DNA from 3 places in the Pseudarthrobacter sp. BIM B-2242 genome. Region 3 is predicted to be linked to each of the others. Evidence: riboswitches for the same ligand, from Rfam matches in the RefSeq annotation. Region 3 holds a riboswitch; each other region holds the start of a gene.
What was found. A riboswitch is a leader RNA that binds a small molecule or an ion and turns the genes downstream of it on or off. The one in region 3 is predicted to bind cyclic di-AMP.

Region 1: another riboswitch for cyclic di-AMP. It lies ahead of IDT60_RS03655 (M23 family metallopeptidase); the one in region 3 lies ahead of IDT60_RS11420 (M23 family metallopeptidase).
Region 2: another riboswitch for cyclic di-AMP. It lies ahead of IDT60_RS03065 (hypothetical protein); the one in region 3 lies ahead of IDT60_RS11420 (M23 family metallopeptidase).

What each region holds. Positions count from the first base shown of each region.
Region 1 covers NZ_CP061721.1:764,981-770,852, reverse strand. The annotation lists gene IDT60_RS03665 (NlpC/P60 family protein) at 1-387, opposite strand, end outside; gene IDT60_RS03660 (C40 family peptidase) at 541-1,227, opposite strand; cyclic di-AMP (ydaO/yuaA leader) riboswitch at 1,298-1,469, opposite strand; gene IDT60_RS03655 (M23 family metallopeptidase) at 1,609-2,436, opposite strand; cyclic di-AMP (ydaO/yuaA leader) riboswitch at 2,440-2,681, opposite strand; gene IDT60_RS03650 (metal-dependent transcriptional regulator) at 2,845-3,537, opposite strand; gene serC (phosphoserine transaminase) at 3,812-4,942, shown strand; gene IDT60_RS03640 (MFS transporter) at 4,976-5,872, opposite strand, start outside.
Region 2 covers NZ_CP061721.1:628,117-633,988, forward strand. The annotation lists gene IDT60_RS03045 (phosphatase PAP2 family protein) at 1-439, shown strand, start outside; gene upp (uracil phosphoribosyltransferase) at 481-1,116, shown strand; gene IDT60_RS03055 (VOC family protein) at 1,190-1,564, shown strand; gene IDT60_RS03060 (HAD-IA family hydrolase) at 1,611-2,291, shown strand; gene IDT60_RS03065 (hypothetical protein) at 2,453-3,118, opposite strand; cyclic di-AMP (ydaO/yuaA leader) riboswitch at 3,124-3,272, opposite strand; gene IDT60_RS03070 (HAMP domain-containing sensor histidine kinase) at 3,375-4,895, opposite strand; gene IDT60_RS03075 (response regulator transcription factor) at 4,907-5,647, opposite strand.
Region 3 covers NZ_CP061721.1:2,478,706-2,484,577, reverse strand. The annotation lists gene IDT60_RS11435 (SURF1 family protein) at 1-872, opposite strand, end outside; gene IDT60_RS11430 (DUF3105 domain-containing protein) at 875-1,510, opposite strand; gene IDT60_RS11425 (DUF305 domain-containing protein) at 1,538-2,212, opposite strand; gene IDT60_RS11420 (M23 family metallopeptidase) at 2,215-3,027, opposite strand; cyclic di-AMP (ydaO/yuaA leader) riboswitch at 3,030-3,209, opposite strand; gene IDT60_RS11415 (cytochrome c oxidase assembly protein) at 3,398-4,366, opposite strand; gene IDT60_RS11410 (helix-turn-helix transcriptional regulator) at 4,409-4,828, opposite strand; gene IDT60_RS11405 (cytochrome c oxidase assembly protein) at 5,040-5,872, shown strand, end outside.

The sequences.
Region 1 (5,872 bases), 1.7 Mb from region 3:
CTTGATTGCGGCCGCGGGCTGGGCAGCAGGTGCGGCAGGTGCCTCAACTGCTTCAACAACGGGCTCCGGCTCTTCAACGGGAGCCGGCGTGGTGGTCACAGCAGGCTTCTCGTAGGAGATGGCGATGGTGGAGGCAGCCGAAATGATGGCCGGCGCTGAAACCTCAACCTCAAGGTTGGAGGCCGAAGCGGCTTCCCGCTGAATGTTGGTGTCTGCGGCGTTGGCCGCAATCCCGCTGGTCAGGACCAGGCCGGAGGCAGCAGCGATAACCGCGGCCTGGCGGCCCATGCCACCGGCGTTGTCGCCGACAGCCTTGGCAATGACAGCAAGCGAGTTGGTCTTGGTGACCTCGGCGCGGTGCCGTGCAACAGTTGCACGAGTAGTCATTAAAATTTCTCTCTTTCGTGTTCCTCAGGGCCTTTTGGGCAGCCCGAGGGCTGTGGACGCGCCGGCATCTTGGGGGCACGCCGGCACGCCCCGAACGGGGATTTTTTAAGGGTTTCTAGCGAAGAAACGGGGAGTTGATCCGGATAACCGGATTTAGCCCATGGTGTAGAAGGAGGACGATCCTGTTGCCGCAACAGCGTGCAGCAACGTGCCCTGTGACGGGTTCAGCGCGCTGATCATCATGCCGTTGCCGACGTAGATACCAACGTGCGCTCCGCCGTTCTGCATCACCAGGTCACCCGGGGCCGGGGTGGCGGTGGGCCGCATCGCGGTCCAGGCATTGACGCGGGGAATGCTGATGCCGGCCTGGGCGTAAACCCACTGGGTGAAGCCGGAGCAGTCCCAGCCATTGGGAGAGGTGCCTCCCCAGACGTAAGGGCTGCCGATACCGGTGTACGCAATTGCTGCCAAGCCCGAACCTGCGGCTGCAGAAACAGTGTCCGCAAGCTTGGTCTCGGCTGCACCGGCAGCGGCGGTTTCCGTTTCAGCTGCCGCTTCGGCTGCTGTTTCGGAAGCCGTGGACTGTGCACGGACCGGTTCGATCTTCGGCGCCGGCGTGGTCTCGACCACAATGCGCTCGAAGGAAACCGTGGCCGTGGGCGCGGCAGTGACGGCAAGCGCAGTCTGCGTTGAACCGGACTCGGTGGAGGCGGACACACCTGCGGTGGTGTCCGCGGCGTTGGCCGGAAGCCCCATGGTCAGGATCAGACCTGACGCAGCTGCGATGACAGCAGCCTGGCGACCTACGGTCCCGGCGTTTGCACTAACAGCCTTGGACACGGAGCCCAAGGGGTTGGTGCGAACCGTTTGCGCGCGGTGGCGCGCAGAATTATGGCGTGAAGACACGAAGGTAGCCTCTCCCAATGCCTGCGAGGTGAGCTGTCGGATTCGGATGGGAGTCACCCGGCCGCGCCGCTTCCTGGGAAGCTTTGCGACTTAACCCCAAGGCCTTCAGGATCGAAGACCAAAATTGGTTCCCCCGCCCCTGCCAGACGAATTCATGCGAACGGACCTTGAGCGGTGGCAGAGCTAGGCAATCCACTCAAGAACGTCAACTTCGGAAAAGTTGACGCGCTTTAGACGTTACAGCAGTTCAGAGCCAATGTCACATTCAGGTCACGGCAGGTCTCGGTGAATTGAGAGCTAGCGCTCATTTTGCGCTTAGAGCCAGCCTGTGGGGTCAACAACTTCGCCGTTGACCTGGACTTCAAAGTGGAGGTGGCAGCCCGTGGAGGCCCCCGTGGTGCCGCTGAGGGCCACGACATCGCCGCGGGTCACTGTCTGGCCTGTGCTGACCGTTGCGGACGACAGGTGGTTGTACGTGGTCTCCAGGCCGTTGCCATGGTCCACCACTACCCGGTTGCCGCCGCCGTACTGGTGCCAGCCGACGAACGTCACGGTGCCACTGGCAGCAGCCAGCACCGACGTACCGCACTGGGCCATGAAGTCCTGGCCGCGGTGGAAGTCCCCGGACCCGCCCGTGATGGGGCTGATCCGGAATCCGAACGGTGACGCCGTGGAGAGTTCTGCGAGCGGTGCGCCCAGGCTGCCCGCGGAGGCCGCAGGCGTAATAGAGCCGGCCGACTGCGCACTCAGCAACTGCTTGAGCTTGCCGTCGGGGTCACCCTCCGTCACAACTGACGAGCGGCTGAAGTCGATCTGAGCCGCTGCTTCAGCGGAAATCTCGGGCTGCGGGGTTGCGGAAACCGCGCCGACGGACTGGCCCGGCTGCTGGTCGGCCATCACCGGACCCGTGACCGGAACCGTCACAGTGAGGGCCAGGCCAGTGGCCGCGAGGGCAATTCCGGCTTTCTGGCCAATACCGCTGGCGGCCGCAAAATCGGTCATCTGCCTGAACGCGCCACGCCGCTGACGCCGCGCTGCGCGCTGTACGTCGCGTGGCCTCTCCGCGGAAAATTCCTCGGCAGCCCGCGGCGCCGAAGCGGGGCCTGCCGCGCGGCGGCGGCCCCTGGAGTATTGCGTGGTCAAGAATGTTCCTCTCTGGATAGCCTGCGAAGTTAGCTGTCGGATTCGGGTCAGAGAGTTCAAAGACCCGGTCCGCCGTGGCAAGCATTTGGCGCAGGGGTATCCCGGGAGATTCTTCCGCTGGAAAGGCTTGCTGCTGACGGACTTCACCCCAAGGCAGCTTTTTGACTGCCGGTTGTGGTTCCTCCGCCTCTGCCAGTTGGTGACTTTGCACCTGATCCGCTGGCAGAGCTCGGCTCCGGATCAGGTAACGCTTTTGTATCGACGCTTGGCTTAAACTATATGCGACGAAGCGGGGAGGTAACAATTCCGTTATCTTTTGCGGAATGCGCGACGATCCGCTAGCGGGGCCCTGGAGCGGCGCTCCGGACCGCCGGGCAGCGGGGACGTGACGTCCGTCAGGCGGGTCCTCTAGCGGACAGAAACGAAGACGTGCGCAGCCACTTCGGGCGGGAGCTCAAGCGCACCCTCAATGCCGGGAACCCGCACGGAAATGTACTCCCCGACGCGTTCCAGGGAAACGGAGGCGCCCGGCCGAATCCCGCCTTCATCCAGCTGCACAAGCAACTCAGGTTCTACCTGGATGGGTTCTGCCAGGCGGTTCACCGTCACGCTCGATGTTGGCCCGTAGCCCAGCATGGCCTCTACGAGATTAATCACACCGGCGTCCGGAACGGAGGATGTTCCGCCCAGCGCTGCCAGGCCGGGGATGGGATTGCCGTAAGGAGATTCAGTGGGGTGGTCGAGCAGTTCGTAGATGCGCCGCTCAACGCGCTCGCTCATCACGTGCTCCCAGCGGCAGGCTTCGTCGTGGACGTAAGCCCAGTCCAGGCCGATGACATCAGCCAGGAGGCGCTCAGCGAGCCGGTGCTTGCGCATGACCTCGGTGGCCCGCTTGCGCCCTGTCCCGGTCAGTTCCAGATGGCGGTCGCCGGAGACCACAACCAGTCCGTCGCGCTCCATCCGGCCGATGGTTTGGGACACCGTAGGTCCGGAGTGCCGCAGCCGCTCGGCGATGCGGGCGCGAAGGGCAACGATGTTCTCTTCTTCAAGCTCCAAAATGGTTCGAAGATACATCTCCGTGGTATCGATCAGATCCGTCATCCAGCTCAGCTCCTCGAGCGCAGTACCTAGCGTTGTCCCACCGTATCGCGTCCCAGCCGCGTCGAGGTCCGGTGAAAAGCTTAGCCTATTTTGAGTTTGTCCGGATAATCCCGCAGGGTGCAGATCGTCTCGTTGATTGGACTATGACGGTGCCGGTTCCCGCCCGTTCTTCTGTTTCAGGCAGAATAAAAGCGGCCCTCGTTGCAGTCGTTGCTGACTGCCGGCCACCCCACCGTCCCGGACGCCAACATGTCCACGCCGAATTGGAGCCCTTGTGAGCGAAACCAGCATCACTATTCCTGCCGACCTCCTGCCCAAGGACGGACGCTTCGGCGCGGGACCATCCAAGGTCAGGCCGGAGCAGCTTGAAGCACTCCAGGCGGCATCCCGGACCATCCTGGGTACCTCACACCGCCAGGCGCCCGTCAAGAACCTTGTGGGTTCGGTCCGCGAGGGCCTGAGCCAGTTCTTCCGCGCCCCGGAGGGCTACGAGGTTGTCCTGGGCGTCGGCGGCTCCACTGCCTTCTGGGACGTTGCAGCATTTGGCCTGGTGGAGAAGAAGGCCCAGCACCTGTCCTTCGGCGAGTTCGGCTCCAAGTTCGCCGCAGCCACAAACAAGGCCCCCTTCCTGGACGCGTCCTCCATCATCAAATCCGAGCCCGGCACCCGCCCGGCGGCCCGGGCCGAAGCCGGCGTTGACGTGTACGCCTGGCCGCAGAACGAGACCTCCACCGGCGTGGCAGCTCCGGTCAAGCGTGTTGAGGGTGCCGATGCCGGCGCCCTGGTACTGGTGGACGCCACCTCCGCGGCCGGCGGCCTGGACGTGGACGTTGCCGAGACGGACGTCTACTACTTCGCACCGCAGAAGAACTTCGCTTCCGACGGCGGCCTCTGGCTGGGCCTGTTCTCCCCCGCCGCCCTGGAACGCGCGGCGCGGATCAAAGCCAGCGGCCGCTGGATCCCGGACTTCCTGGACCTTCAGACCGCGATCGATAACTCGAAGCTGAACCAGACCTACAACACCCCTTCCCTGACCACGCTGGTAACGCTGGACAACCAGGTGCAGTGGCTGAACGCCAACGGCGGCCTGGACTTCGCCAGCAAGCGCACGGCCGACTCTGCGGGCCGGATCTACGCCTGGGCGGAGGCGTCAGAGTTCGCCACCCCGTACGTGGCGAAGGCTGAAGAGCGCTCCAACGTCATCGCCACCATCGACTTCGATGACTCGATCGATGCCGCGGCCATCGCCAAGGTCCTGCGTGCCAATGGCGTGGTGGACACCGAGCCTTACCGCAAGCTGGGCCGCAACCAGCTCCGGATCGCCACGTTTGTCGCCATCGAACCGGACGACGTTTCAGCCTTGCTGGCCAGCATCGACTACGTGGTGGGCGAGCTGCGCAAGTAATCCCCCGCGCTCAGCGCGCTGCCACCGGCAGCGTCAGCGTCCGACGGCGTCGTCCGGGTCTTCTTCCCGGGCGGCGCCGTTTGTGTTGTCCCCCAGCCGGGAGACAACACGAAACTGGCGCAGGCCGCGGGCCCGCCGGTCGAAGGCGAGCCGGAGCTGCCTGGCGCGGATGATCCACACCATGCCGATCAGCGCCGCAATGATCCCGGAAGCGGCGGCCACGCCCAACGACCAGCGGGCCCCTGCCACGTTGGCCACCCAACCCACCAGCGGCGCCCCGATGGGTGTTCCGCCCATAAAAATGGCCATGTACAAGGCCATAACCCGGCCCCGCATGACGGGATCGGTGGTGGTCTGGACATAGCCGTTGGCACTGGTCATCATGGTGATGGCGAACAGCCCCACCGGTACCAGCGCAACTCCGAACCAGAAATAGTTTGGGGCCAGCGCCGCGAGACCGGAGGTCACGCCAAAGGCAGCGGCCGCGCCAAAGATCATCCGCAGCCTGGGTTTCCCGCGGCCGGCGGACAGCAGCGCCCCCGCCACCGAGCCGATGGCCATGATCGAATTCATAAGTCCGAACGCGCTGGCATCCAGGCCGAATTCGGTCCCCACCATGGCCGCGATGAACAGCACGAAGTTCAGCCCCAGGGTTCCCACAATGAAGACGGCCACCAGGACCACCACAATGTCCGGCCGGAACCGCACATAACGCAGGCCCTCCCTGATCCGTCCCTTGCCCGGCGCTGCGCGGGGCAGCTGCCGCAAGGTCGCCGTCGGGATCTTCCACAGGCTCAGGAGCATGGCAAGGAACGTGGCGGTGTTGATCAGGAACACCCACCCCGGCCCCACGGCCACCGTCAGGATTCCTGCCACCGCAGGACCGATCATACGGGCCACATTGAAGGAGGCGCTGTTCAGTGCCACGGC
Region 2 (5,872 bases), 1.9 Mb from region 3:
CTCCACCCTGGCCACCACGGTCGGCAAACGCCTGGTTGGCCGTACCCGCCCGGACCACGTCGAGGCAGTCCCGCCGTACGAAACGTCGCCGTCCTTCCCCAGCGGCCACACGCTGAACACGACAGTGGTGATCGGCGTCCTGGTGTACATCATGTGCCTGCAGTTCGAGATGGCCTGGGCGCGCATCACCGCCATCTCCGCCGGGGTGGTGTTCATCATCGCCATGGGCCTGAGCCGTGTGTTCCTCGGCCACCACTGGCTGACAGACGTTATGGCCGGCTGGTTCCTGGGACTCGCGTGGGTGGGGATCGTAATCCTTGCGCACCGGCTGTTCCACGTCCTGCGAAAACGCGAGCACGCCGGCCCGGCACCCACATTCGAGCACCCCGCCATCCGTGACGACGAGCACCCCGCCGTCCGGGACGACCAGCCCAGCTGATCCCCGGCAGGGGCTGCCCGCCCGGATGATAGTTTTGACCCATGCGCACTCTTGTTGTGGACCACCCGCTGGTCGCCCATAAGCTCACCGTCCTGAGGGACAAAAACACGCCGTCGCCGGTCTTCCGGATGCTGACGGAAGAGCTGGTGACACTGCTCGCGTACGAGGCCACCCGCGATGTGCGCACGCAGCCGGTGACCATCGAAACACCTGTGAGCACCACCGTTGGCACCGCTTTCACCAAGCCAACCCCGCTGGTGGTACCCATCCTGCGCGCGGGCCTCGGCATGCTGGAAGGCATGACCAAGCTGGTGCCCACCGCTGAAGTCGGCTTCCTGGGCATGGCCCGCGACGAGGAAACCCTGGACATCATCACTTACGCAGAACGCCTGCCGGAGGACCTCACGGACCGGCAGATCTTTGTGCTGGACCCGATGCTGGCCACCGGAGGCACCCTCCGCGAAGCCATCAAGTTCCTGTTCAAGCGAGGCGCCTCTGACGTCACCTGCATCTGCCTTCTGGCCGCCCCCGAAGGCCTGGCGAAGCTGGAAGAAGAACTTGCTGATGCCAACGTAACCATCGTGCTCGCTTCCATCGACGAGAAGCTGAACGACAAGTCCTACATTGTTCCCGGGCTCGGCGACGCGGGTGACCGCCTGTACGGCATTGCCGGCTAAGCGGCAGTATTTGCCGGGCAGAGGGTAGCATCCAGGTCTTTCGGTTTTAAGAGGCCGCCGCTAGCCTGTGCGGATGGACTGGAAACTTGAACTCGTCTTTGTCCCTGTGTCCGATGTGGACCGCGCGAAGGATTTTTACGTCAACAAGGTTGGCTTTAATGCCGACTTCGACGAGCGGCCCATGGACGGCATCCGCTTTGTCCAGCTGACGCCACGCGGCTCCGGCTGCTCCATCTGTATTGGCGAGGGCCTCAATGATGCCCCGCCGGGCACAGCCCCGAGCCTGCAGCTGGTGGTCAGTGACATCCATGCCGCCCATGACTACCTCAAGAACAACGGGGTGGACGTGAGCGACGTGGACGTCCAGGCCTGGGGTCACTTTGTGTACTTCGCGGACCCTGACGGCAACAAGTGGGCCGTGCAGTACATCCCGGGACGGGAAGCCTAGGACACTCGGGACACGAAGCCTGGAACATCTGGGGCAAGATGGAGCGATGAGCATTCCAGCCCCCGCTTCCACCGTCATGCTTTCCTGCCGTGCAGTCCTCTTCGACATGGACGGCACCCTGGTGGACTCCACCGCTGTCGTCGAGCAGGTGTGGGGTGAGTTCGCCGCACGCTACAGCCTGGACATCGCAGAGATCATCCGGACTTCACATGGTGTGCAGGCCATTGACACTGTGCGGCGGTTCGCGCCGGAGGGTGCAGACGTGGCCGCCCTCACGGAGGAACTCGGCGCAATGGAACGCGTGCGGACCGAGGGCATTGTCGCGCTGCCGGGCATCGCCCGCCTGCTACAGAGCCTCCCGGCTGACGCGATCGCGCTGGTCACTTCCGCAGACCGGCTTCTGGCGGATATCCGCATGGAAGCCGCAGGGCTGGCCATGCCGGCAACAGCCCTCACTGCGGACCTGGTGACGCGGGGCAAGCCGCATCCTGAAGGCTACCTGCGGGCCGCTTCACTGCTGGGCGTGGAGCCGGAGGATGCCGTGGTGTTTGAGGATGCGCCGGCCGGAATTGCCGCCGGTGTGGCCGCAGGCATGCGGACCGTGGCCGTGGGTCCTAATACCGGCCCGCTGCCTGAAGGGGTGCTGCATATCCAGGACTACAGTTCAGTCACTGCAGCAGTGGATGCGGACGCCACGGGCCGCAGGATCATTTCATTCCGGCTCTAGGGCCGGCATCCACTTCCATTTGTGCGCAGGAACGGCGCTGCCCCGTCACCGGACACGCAGGGTCCGGCAATGCCGGATGCCGTGGGCTCCCGCTCACGACAGCAGGCCCTGAACCGGGGGATTCAGGGCCTGCTGCGCATTACGGATGCTGAAAATCTGGCTTAGTACCAGTTGTTCGACAGGTGGAAGTTCAGCGCACCGCACGGTGACTGGTAGCGCTCCTGGATGTAGTTCAGTCCCCAGTTGATCTGGGTGCGGTAGTTGGTGAGCCAGTCCGCACCTGCGCTCGCCATTTTCTCGGCGGGGAGCGACTGGACGATGCCGTAGGCACCGCTGCTGGGGTTGGTGGCCGTGGTGGTCCAGTCAGATTCCTTGGTCCACAGGGTCTGCAGGCACTGCATCTGGTCCGGCGCCCAGCCGTAGCTGGCCAGCTGGCCAGCCGCATATGCCTGGGCTCCGGCGGGGTCGTCCACGGCTACAGCCGGGGCAGGCTCAGGGGCGGGTGCGGGCTCGGGGGCCGGGGCCGGTGCCGGTTCAGCGGCCTGCGGGGCAACGCTGATTTCGGGCTCCGGGGACGGGGCGGCCTTGGCCTGAACCTCTGCTTTTTCCATGCTCAGCTTGGACTCGAGGTCGGCCGTGGACAACTGCTGGGTGTCGCTGGCAGCTGCCAGCTGGCTGGCTTCGTTTGCCTGGCCTGCTGCGCCCACACCGATGAGGAGAGCGCATGCCGCGGTGAAGACGGCTGCCCGCTGGGCCAGGGAGGGAATCTTGCGGTGATTTTTGGTGGACCCGTTCTCCGGGCGCGTTTGTACCTTGGATTCAGACATGATGGATCGCCTCTCACACCTGCGGAGTTAGCTGTCGGGTTCGGATGAGGGCATCCGGCCACACGGAAACATCACGTGCTGGCTTCACCCCAAGGGCATTTACGCCCGGGACTCTGGGTCCCCCGCCTCTGCCTCTGAATACGGGATCCGGGAAGCGGCAGAGCTTGGCGACATCCGGATATGCGGCCCGAACGGGAACCGCACCCCATTGACGCTACAGGAGCGCGGAGCTTAAGTCACATTTTGGTAACGGAGATCACGACGTCGGCGCGTTGCCTTGCGGTGCCGTAACTCCCATGGGAAGGCGCAAAACAAACGCCGTGCGTCCAGGGCGCGATGCTACGTCAACCGTGCCGCCGTGCGCCTCGGCGATTGACTGGACGATGGACAGGCCGAGGCCGCTGGTGCCTTCGGCGGCCCCAACGCCGGACGCGGGCGCAGTGCCTTTGCGGGCCGCGTCTGCGCGGGCAAACCTGGCAAAAACGTGGTCCACGAATTCCGGTGGGATGCCGCCGCCGTCGTCCGTCACGGTAACGACTGCACTGCCGGCGGACTTTTCCACACTGGTGACCACGGTGGTGCCCGGGGCCGTGTGCTTGCGCGCGTTGGAGAGCAGATTTACCAGTACCTGGCGAAGCTGCGCCGCGTCGCCATTGACCGACACCGGCTCATCAGGGAGTTCCAGGCGCCAGTTGTGGCCGGGTGCGATAACTTTTTCATCGCTGACTGCCTCGATCACGAGCTGGGTCAGGTCAACCTCGCTGAGTTTCAGGGGCTGCCCTTCGTCAAGCCGGGCGAGCAGGAGCAGGTCCTCCACCAGGGTGGTCATGCGTTCGGACTGGCTCTGCACGCGTGCGAGGGACTTCCGGCCGTCCGGCGTGAAGTCTTCGGTCATCCGCATCAGCTCCGTGTACCCGCGGATGGCGGTCAACGGGGTGCGCAGTTCATGCGAGGCATCGGCAACGAACTGCCGCACCTTCGTCTCGCTCCGCTGACGCGCCTCAAGGGCGCTGGCGACGTTGTCCAGCATCAGGTTCAGGGCGTGGCCCACGCTGCCCACTTCGGTTCCGGGATTGGCGGTCGACGGCGGGACGCGCACCGCGAGGGCCACCTCGCCGGCGTCCAGCGGGAGCCGCGCAACCTTGGTTGCCACCTCGGACAGCTGCTCCAACGGCTGCATGGTCCGGCGGATCAGCACCGTTCCGGCGAGTCCGATCAGCACCAGCCCGCCCAGCGAGACAAAGACAAAGGTCCACACCAGGGAAGCGAGGGTGCTTTCCTTGCCGGCCAGGGGAAGCCCGGTGACCAAAACGTCGCCGAAGCCGGTTTCCACGGCCACAATCCGGTAATCCCCGTTGGAGAGTGGGCGATCCACGGGATTGCCGTTCCGCGTCAGCGCCAGCAGTGTTTGCTTGTCTTCAGAGCTGAGCGCAGACCGGGTGGTGTCCGAGTCGAGGTAGCCGCCAATGTTGATCTGACCGTTGACGATGCGCGCATTCAGGGTTCCGACACTCTGGCCACGGGCATCCAGGGGATCCCTGCCGTTGAAGCCACCCTGGGGCGGGCGGCCGGGATCATTCGAGCGGTTGGCGGCCTGGCTCAACTGTTCATCCAGCTGCCTGGTAAGGAACGAATCCATGGAGGCATAGCTGAACAGGCCCACGGCGCCGCAGATGGCCACCAGCAACGTCATTGCCAGCAGGATCAGGCGCGTGCGCAGGTGCCAGGTTGCCGGTTTCAGCCAGCTGCGGCCAGGGTGCGTGATTTCTCGCGGCATGGACGGCGGCGCTATTCGGCCGGTTTGATGACGTAGCCGGCACCCCGCACGGTGTGAATCATGGGCGGGTGCACTGCATCCACCTTCTTGCGAAGATAGGAGATGTAGAGCTCCACAATGTTCGCCTGGCCGCCGAAATCGTAGTTCCAGACCCGGTCGAGGATCTGCGCCTTGCTGATGACGCGCCTGGGGTTCTCCATCAGGTAGCGGAGCAGCTCGAACTGGGTTGCCGTCAGCTGCAGCCCGTCACCGGCCCGGGTGACTTCACGGGTGTCGATGTTGAGGACAAGGTCGCCCACCACCAGCTCGGCCGTGTCCATCGCAGCCACGCCGGACCGCTGAACCAGGCGGTGCAGCCGCAGCAGGACCTCTTCCATGCTGAAGGGCTTCGTGACGTAGTCGTCCCCGCCGGCGGCCAGCCCTACAATCCGGTCCTGGACGGCGTCCTTGGCAGTCAGGAACAGCGCAGGTACCTCCGGGGCAAAGGCGCGGATCCTGCCCAGCAGCTCAACGCCGTCGAACCCCGGCAGCATGACGTCCAGTACCAGGACGTCCGGGCGGAACTCCTTGGCGAGCTTTACGGCCTCCGGGCCGTCCGCGGCCACGGCAACGGACCAGCCGGCCATGCGCAACCCCATGCTCATAAGCTCAGAGAGGCTGGGTTCGTCGTCGACTACCAAGGCGCGGATAGGGGAGCCGTCCGGGTGGGTCAGCTGCGGAAGGTTGTTGGTCATGGAGTGCGAAGTGGCCATGGGACAACTCTCTGATCTTTCGGTTAGCTCACGCTATGGGGTTCCTGTGTGCACGCTGTGAATCTCAGCCTAGCGAGCTGAACGGCCCGCCGGCGCGTCCCCCGGTCCTATGTGCGGAACGGCACCACGGGGCCTAAAGACCGTGTTAAGCCGCTTCCGTTGCCGGTTTGGACGAAATTCCCGGCTGCAGGAGCGTCCGCGGGTGGACAGAAGACAAAACGGGAG
Region 3 (5,872 bases):
TAGAGGCCCATGGCATCCAGAAGAGCATCTTCCTCGTCATCAGAGCGTGGGCGGCGTGCTTTGCCCTGGGCACGGTGTTGTCCGGGTTCGGACGGTTCCTCAAGTTCACGTTCCTCCCGACCGATGCGGGCCTGTTGCCGGGCCATGTAACCGAACCCGACAAAGGCCAGCACGCCGAAGGTAATCCACTGCATCGCGTAGGACAGGTTTGACCCTTCCTGCACCTTGGGTGGGGCGAGTTGCTGAGGCGCAGTTTCCGGCGGGGGCGTTTCGGAAGCCATGAGGCCATAGCTGCCTGTCTTCACAGGGTACTGCAGCTGGCGGGCATAGGAGGTCAGGTCGATGCTGGCCAGTTGCCCTTCCGGAGCAGCGCGGTCCACGTCGGCTTCTGAGGGTTTGATCCGCACCACCGCAGTGACGGTTCCAGTCGGCGGTGCAGGAACCATATCAGGGTAGCCGGGCCGGTTGTTTCCGATGGGAACCCAGCCGCGGTTGATGATGATCGTTTCGCCGGTTAGCAGACGGAACGGCACCACAATCTCGTACCCTGCGGCAGAGTAGTTGGGCCGATTCCGCACGATCCGCTGGTCTTCGGCGAGGTACTGGCCTCTAACGGATACGGTCGTCCATTTCGCGTCCGGCTCGGCGTGATCAAAATAGCGGCTGGCTTCTTCGTAGGGCACAGGCGGCTTGTCGTAGTTCTGCTGGACACGGCGGATTTCGGTGACTGCCTGGTTTCGCCGGTCCATCTGCCAGTTACCCAGCCCTATGCAGGCCGCAGCGAACAGAACGGCCAGACCCAGGATGCCCACCCACCGCCAGGACAGCAGGAATCCGTAGGCCCTGGGCTCCCGGTCCTTATTTGGCAGCAATGTCAGCCCTGCACGCCGCCGGAACAAACAGCCCCGGGCTCGGGTGCCTGCGCGCCTTGCCGGTATTTTTTAATGAACGGTGCCAGGCGTTCGTCGCTGCCGCTGTCCACGGCGAGCTGCTTGCCCCACGCTGTTGCGACCACCGGGGAGACCTGCCCCGGAACGGGGCTGGCCAAGAGGTAATCCTGTCCGACGGCCAGCGAGGTTAGGCTGGCGATCTGGTCCGTGGGCAGGTCGGGGCGGTAGGTGAGCCAGACGGCCCCGTGTTCGAGGGAATGCACTGCCCGGGTCTGTTCAACGGGGGCGGTGTAGATCCCGCAGTTCGTCCAGACCGGTGCATGGTCTCCGCCGGTGGCCGGAGTCTGCGGATAATTGACGGCCCCGCTGGTGTGGTTTCTGGACTGGTCCGGATAGTCCTGCTCACCCTCGATCGGGCGGGCCGCAGCGGCATTGAGCTGCTCGCGCTGCTGCACCTCTGCCACAAGGACAAAGGTCACTGCGGCAATGATTGCGAGCACGACCGCCGCGCCGGTGCCGTAGATCAGCCAGGCCCGCCGCCTGTCGGCGGCCCGATGCCTGGCCTGCACTGCAGCTAGGAGCGCTTTGCGGTCCTCACCGGCTTTCGGTTTTCCGGACATCGGCGGTCTCACTCTCTTTTGGGGCGGTCAAAGTCGGCCACGGAGCTCTTCAAGGGCCCTGATTTCAGCTGTCTGTGCTTCGAGGATACGGGCAGCGAAGTCCCGTACCTTTGAGGTTTCCGCCAGACGGGTACCGGCGGTGGCCATTGCAACGCCACCTTGATGATGGCGGATCATCAAATCAACGAATAAACGCTCCGCCTCCGCACCTGAGGATTCGCGCAAGGCCTGCATCTGTTCCTGGGTGGCCATGCCTTCCATGGTATTTCCGCCACCGGCAGCTGGGGCACCGTGCGAGGCACCGGCCCCGTCATGAGTACCATCTGCCTTCATCCAGGCCATCGGCGGCGCTGTCCCGGTCTGGGAGAGCCCCCAGTCCTGCAGCCAGGCAAACATCTGCCCATTTTGATGCTGCTGTGCAGTGGCAATGTCATAGGCAATCGCCCGGACCTCGGGGTTCTCGGACTTGTCCCGGATCAGCAGGGCCATCTCCACCGCCTGGGCATGATGGGTCTGCATATCCCGGGCAAACCCGGCGTCCGGGCCGGCGTCCGGGACTACAGTGGGCGCGGCGGAAAGCCGCCCCAAGGCAAAGAAGCCCAGCGCGGTGAGGGCCACAACCGTGACAAAAACTGCCCACAGCCGTTTCCTGGGCAGCACCGACGTTGCCTTGGGCTGTTCGCGCGCCTCCATGTCGGTCATGCTCAAAGCCAGCCCTGGGGATCCACGGTCACGCCGTTGCGGACGATTTCGAAGTGCAGGTGGCATCCGGTGGAGTTTCCGGTCGTGCCGGCACCGCCGAGCCGCTGGCCCTTGCCCACCACGGCTCCGACCGGAACCTCTATCGACGAAAGATGGTTATACGTGCTCTTCATCCCATTGCCATGATCCACCACGATGCGGTTCCCTCCGCCGTTCTGGGACCACCCGGCCTCCACCACGGTGCCGGAGCCGGCGCTGAACACTGCGGTCTGGCAGGAGGCCACCAAGTCCAGTCCGGTATGCAGTTCGCCGGACCCGCCGGTGATCGGGCTGGTCCGGAAACCGAACGGAGACGAAATGGACATGCTGGCCAGCGGGGCGGCCAAGGTGGCATCCACGGGTACAGCCCCTGGCGGTGCCGCCGCTGCATCGGGAGGAACTGCGGCCGGCGTTCCGGCAGTGGATCCTGTTCCGGCAGGCGCCGGTGCCGCAGGCCGTTCGGCCGGACTGGTTCCGACGTCAGTGCGTGGATAGGTGATGACCGCCTGCGCCTGCGCCGCAATGGCCGGTGCAGCCTCAACGGCCGCCGGCGGGGCGGCTGGGACGGGTCCGGCAGCAACTAGGCCGGCATGCGCGGCGGGTATACCGGACGCGAGCATAGCGACGGCAGCAAAAGCGGAGGCCCCGGGAAGCCAGGCAGGGCGCCGGGACGGGGCGTGGGGACCGGACCGTCCCCGCGGCCCTGCAGCACCTGCGCGGGCTCGGGAGCGGTCTCGGGGCAGGGCACGGCGGCGGCCGTGGCGGGAGGGGAGCACAGCTATCCTTTCAGGTCGCCTGCGAAGTTAGCTGTCGGGTTCGGGCCAAGGAAAAAAGCCCGGACGCAGCCCCGTCACCGGCCCGCAGGGCCGCTGCCGAGTGTGCGTCTTCACCCCAAGGCAGCAAGCTGCCGTGAGTGGGTCCTCCGCCCCCGCCGTAAAGGGTTCGTCGTCTGGCACCGCCGGCGGGGCTGAGCATGCGGAGCCGAGGCTTAATACAGAAAAGCCTGAATCAATGCTACCTAACCGAACGAGAATGTCACAATCCGATAACAGCAGGAAAAGAAAGCTACTTCTACGCTTTGTAAAACTCGTCTGCAGATATCTTCATACGACCAGACCCGGGGGTCAAGTCGGACGGCGCTGCTGATCAGCGGTGACGCTCAGGTCTGTCTGCCAGGTGCTGCAGGTAGCTGTTGTAGGCGTCCAGCTCGGGGGTTCCTCCGGTCAGCTCGGCCCGCTCGATGCTGGCGTTGGATCTTGCCTCCTCGCGCTGCCACCGGACCAGGATGAACATCAGCAGGAGCACCCCGGGCAGCTCCCCGTAGGACCAGGCCAGTCCGCCGGCCACGCCTTGGTCCGTCATCGGGTCGACATTCCATCCTGGAGGGGGTGCGGCGAAGAACTTCACCATGGGCGTGGTCGCCATCATGACGACCACCCCGAAGAAGGCATGGAGCGGCATCTCCGCGAAAATGTCGACCATCCGCCCGAAGTGTGTCTGGCGGCTCGGCAGGGGATCGGCGGAGATTAACGGGACAGTGAAGAGGATCCCGGAGATCAAAAACAGCAGTTCCAGGCCGACGTGGCCGTACCAGCTAGGCAGCAGCAGGTCCGCCAGGCCCGAGAAGTACACGCCGTAGAAGCTGAGCAGGAACAGCGGGACCATGAAGGCCGGGTGAATCGCAATGCGCCCCCAGCCCGAACGCAGACCCCACAGCGCTGCCTGAAGGACGCGGCGGCCGAGCCTGCCGTGTGGTGTGGCACGCAGCAGCAGTGTTCCTGGTGATCCAATTACCAGCAGCGGTGGAACGGCCATCATGAGAGTCAGTTGCTGGAACATGAAGATGGAGAACATCCGCAGCCCGTACCCTTCGATACCGGCTCCCATGACCACGAGGATGGCCAGACAGCCCACCAGGAAGGAACAGGTCCGCACCACGGACCAGCGCCGGCCCTGCCGCCACAGCCGGATCGCCCCTGCAAGGTAAAACACCGCGGCCAGGAGCGTCAGGGCAGGGATCAGCGGTACCGGCTGCAGGTTGGGCGCCAGGTATTCAGTAAGCGACGGGGGCAGCGAAGGAAGCCAGACCGGACCGGTGATCTCCGGCTCAGACATGGCAGCACCGGCGGCCGCACCGCGCAGACACAGCGGCCCCTATCAGCCTGGCTGGGCGGTTTCGACCGCGCGCAACCGGTCCTTCCCTGTATGGCCCACGTGGGTCAGGCCAAGATCGAGCAGCATCCGGACGTGGGAGTCTGCCAGTGAGTAGTAGGCCATTCTGCCCGAGCGGCGCACCTGAACAACCCTGGGCCCGCGCAGCAGGCGCAGGGCGTGGGAGACGCCGGATTCGCTCAGCCCGGTGGTTGCTGCCAGGTCGCAGACGCACATTTCCCCTTCGAGGAGGGCGATCAGGATCCTGACCCGGCCAGGGTCCGAGAGCAGCCCGAAGATCACCGCCAAATCGGCCACGTCCGAATCTCCAGGCATCCGGGACCGGACCGCCTCGACTTTGTCTGCATCGACGAGCCGGAGGGAACACTCCGGCCCGGAAGGGGCCAGGGGTGGGATCTGCGTCATCCATCTAGGCTACCTTTATGTGCTGAATCTGTGATCTGCCCCGGATACGTGCGGCAAGCGCACGAGGCCCGCGGCCCGGGGGAACGCACGCCGACACGCGCGTTTAACGTGTGAACAACTCTACAGATAATCTGGTGTCGCGCGCGGTGTTTCGTTTCGCGCTCCGTCCCCGCCCTTCCGGGACGCGGCCAGGACCAGGTTAGGACGTATCGTGGCGCTCAAAGCCTCCGCTTCACAGGAGAGGACAACTGTTTCACCCGGGCCGGTCTGGCTGGCGGCCGCCTGCGCAGTTGCCTTGGTGGTCGTCCTTGCTGCGACCGCCTACGGCAGGGGAACTCTTCCGGCCGAGACCCGGGACCCGGGGGCGCTGGTTCAGTGGGGCTACGGCCTGGCGCAGACAATACACAACCTGGCGGCGGCGGCAACGATCGGCGGGCTTGTCTTTGCCGCTTTCATTCTCCCGCCCCTCAAAAGCGCCGGCCGGGCCTCCCGAACCGGTGTTCGCCGGCAGGCCCCGGCAACAGGGGCTGAGCACCCCGCCTTTACCCGGATCATGGTCCTGGTTGCGACCACCAGCATCATCTGGACCTTCTCGGCGCTGGCGGTCCTGGTCCTGGGCTTCGCGGACATCGCCGGCGTCCCGGTCTCCGGCAGCCCCGAATTTTCTGCCGGCCTTGTCGCCTATATGACAGAACTGCCCAGCGGAAACGCGTGGCTGTCGGTCGTGATCATCGCAGCAGTGGTAGCAACAGTGGTGTTCGGTGCCCGCTCGCCGGGGCCCCTGGCGGCCGCGGCGCTGCTGGCCATCGCAGGACTGGTTCCCGTCATCCTCATTGGCCATGCCTCCAGCGGTACCGACCACGAACAGGCCACCAATTCCCTGGGCCTTCACCTGGTCGGGGCGTGCCTCTGGTTCGGCGGACTGATCGCCCTCACCGTGGCCGGAACAGCCCTGGGCAAAGACACAGCAGCGGTCCTTCGCCGGTTCTCGTCCCTGGCCTTGTTCGCCTTCATCCTGGTCTCCGCTTCCGGCATCATTAACGC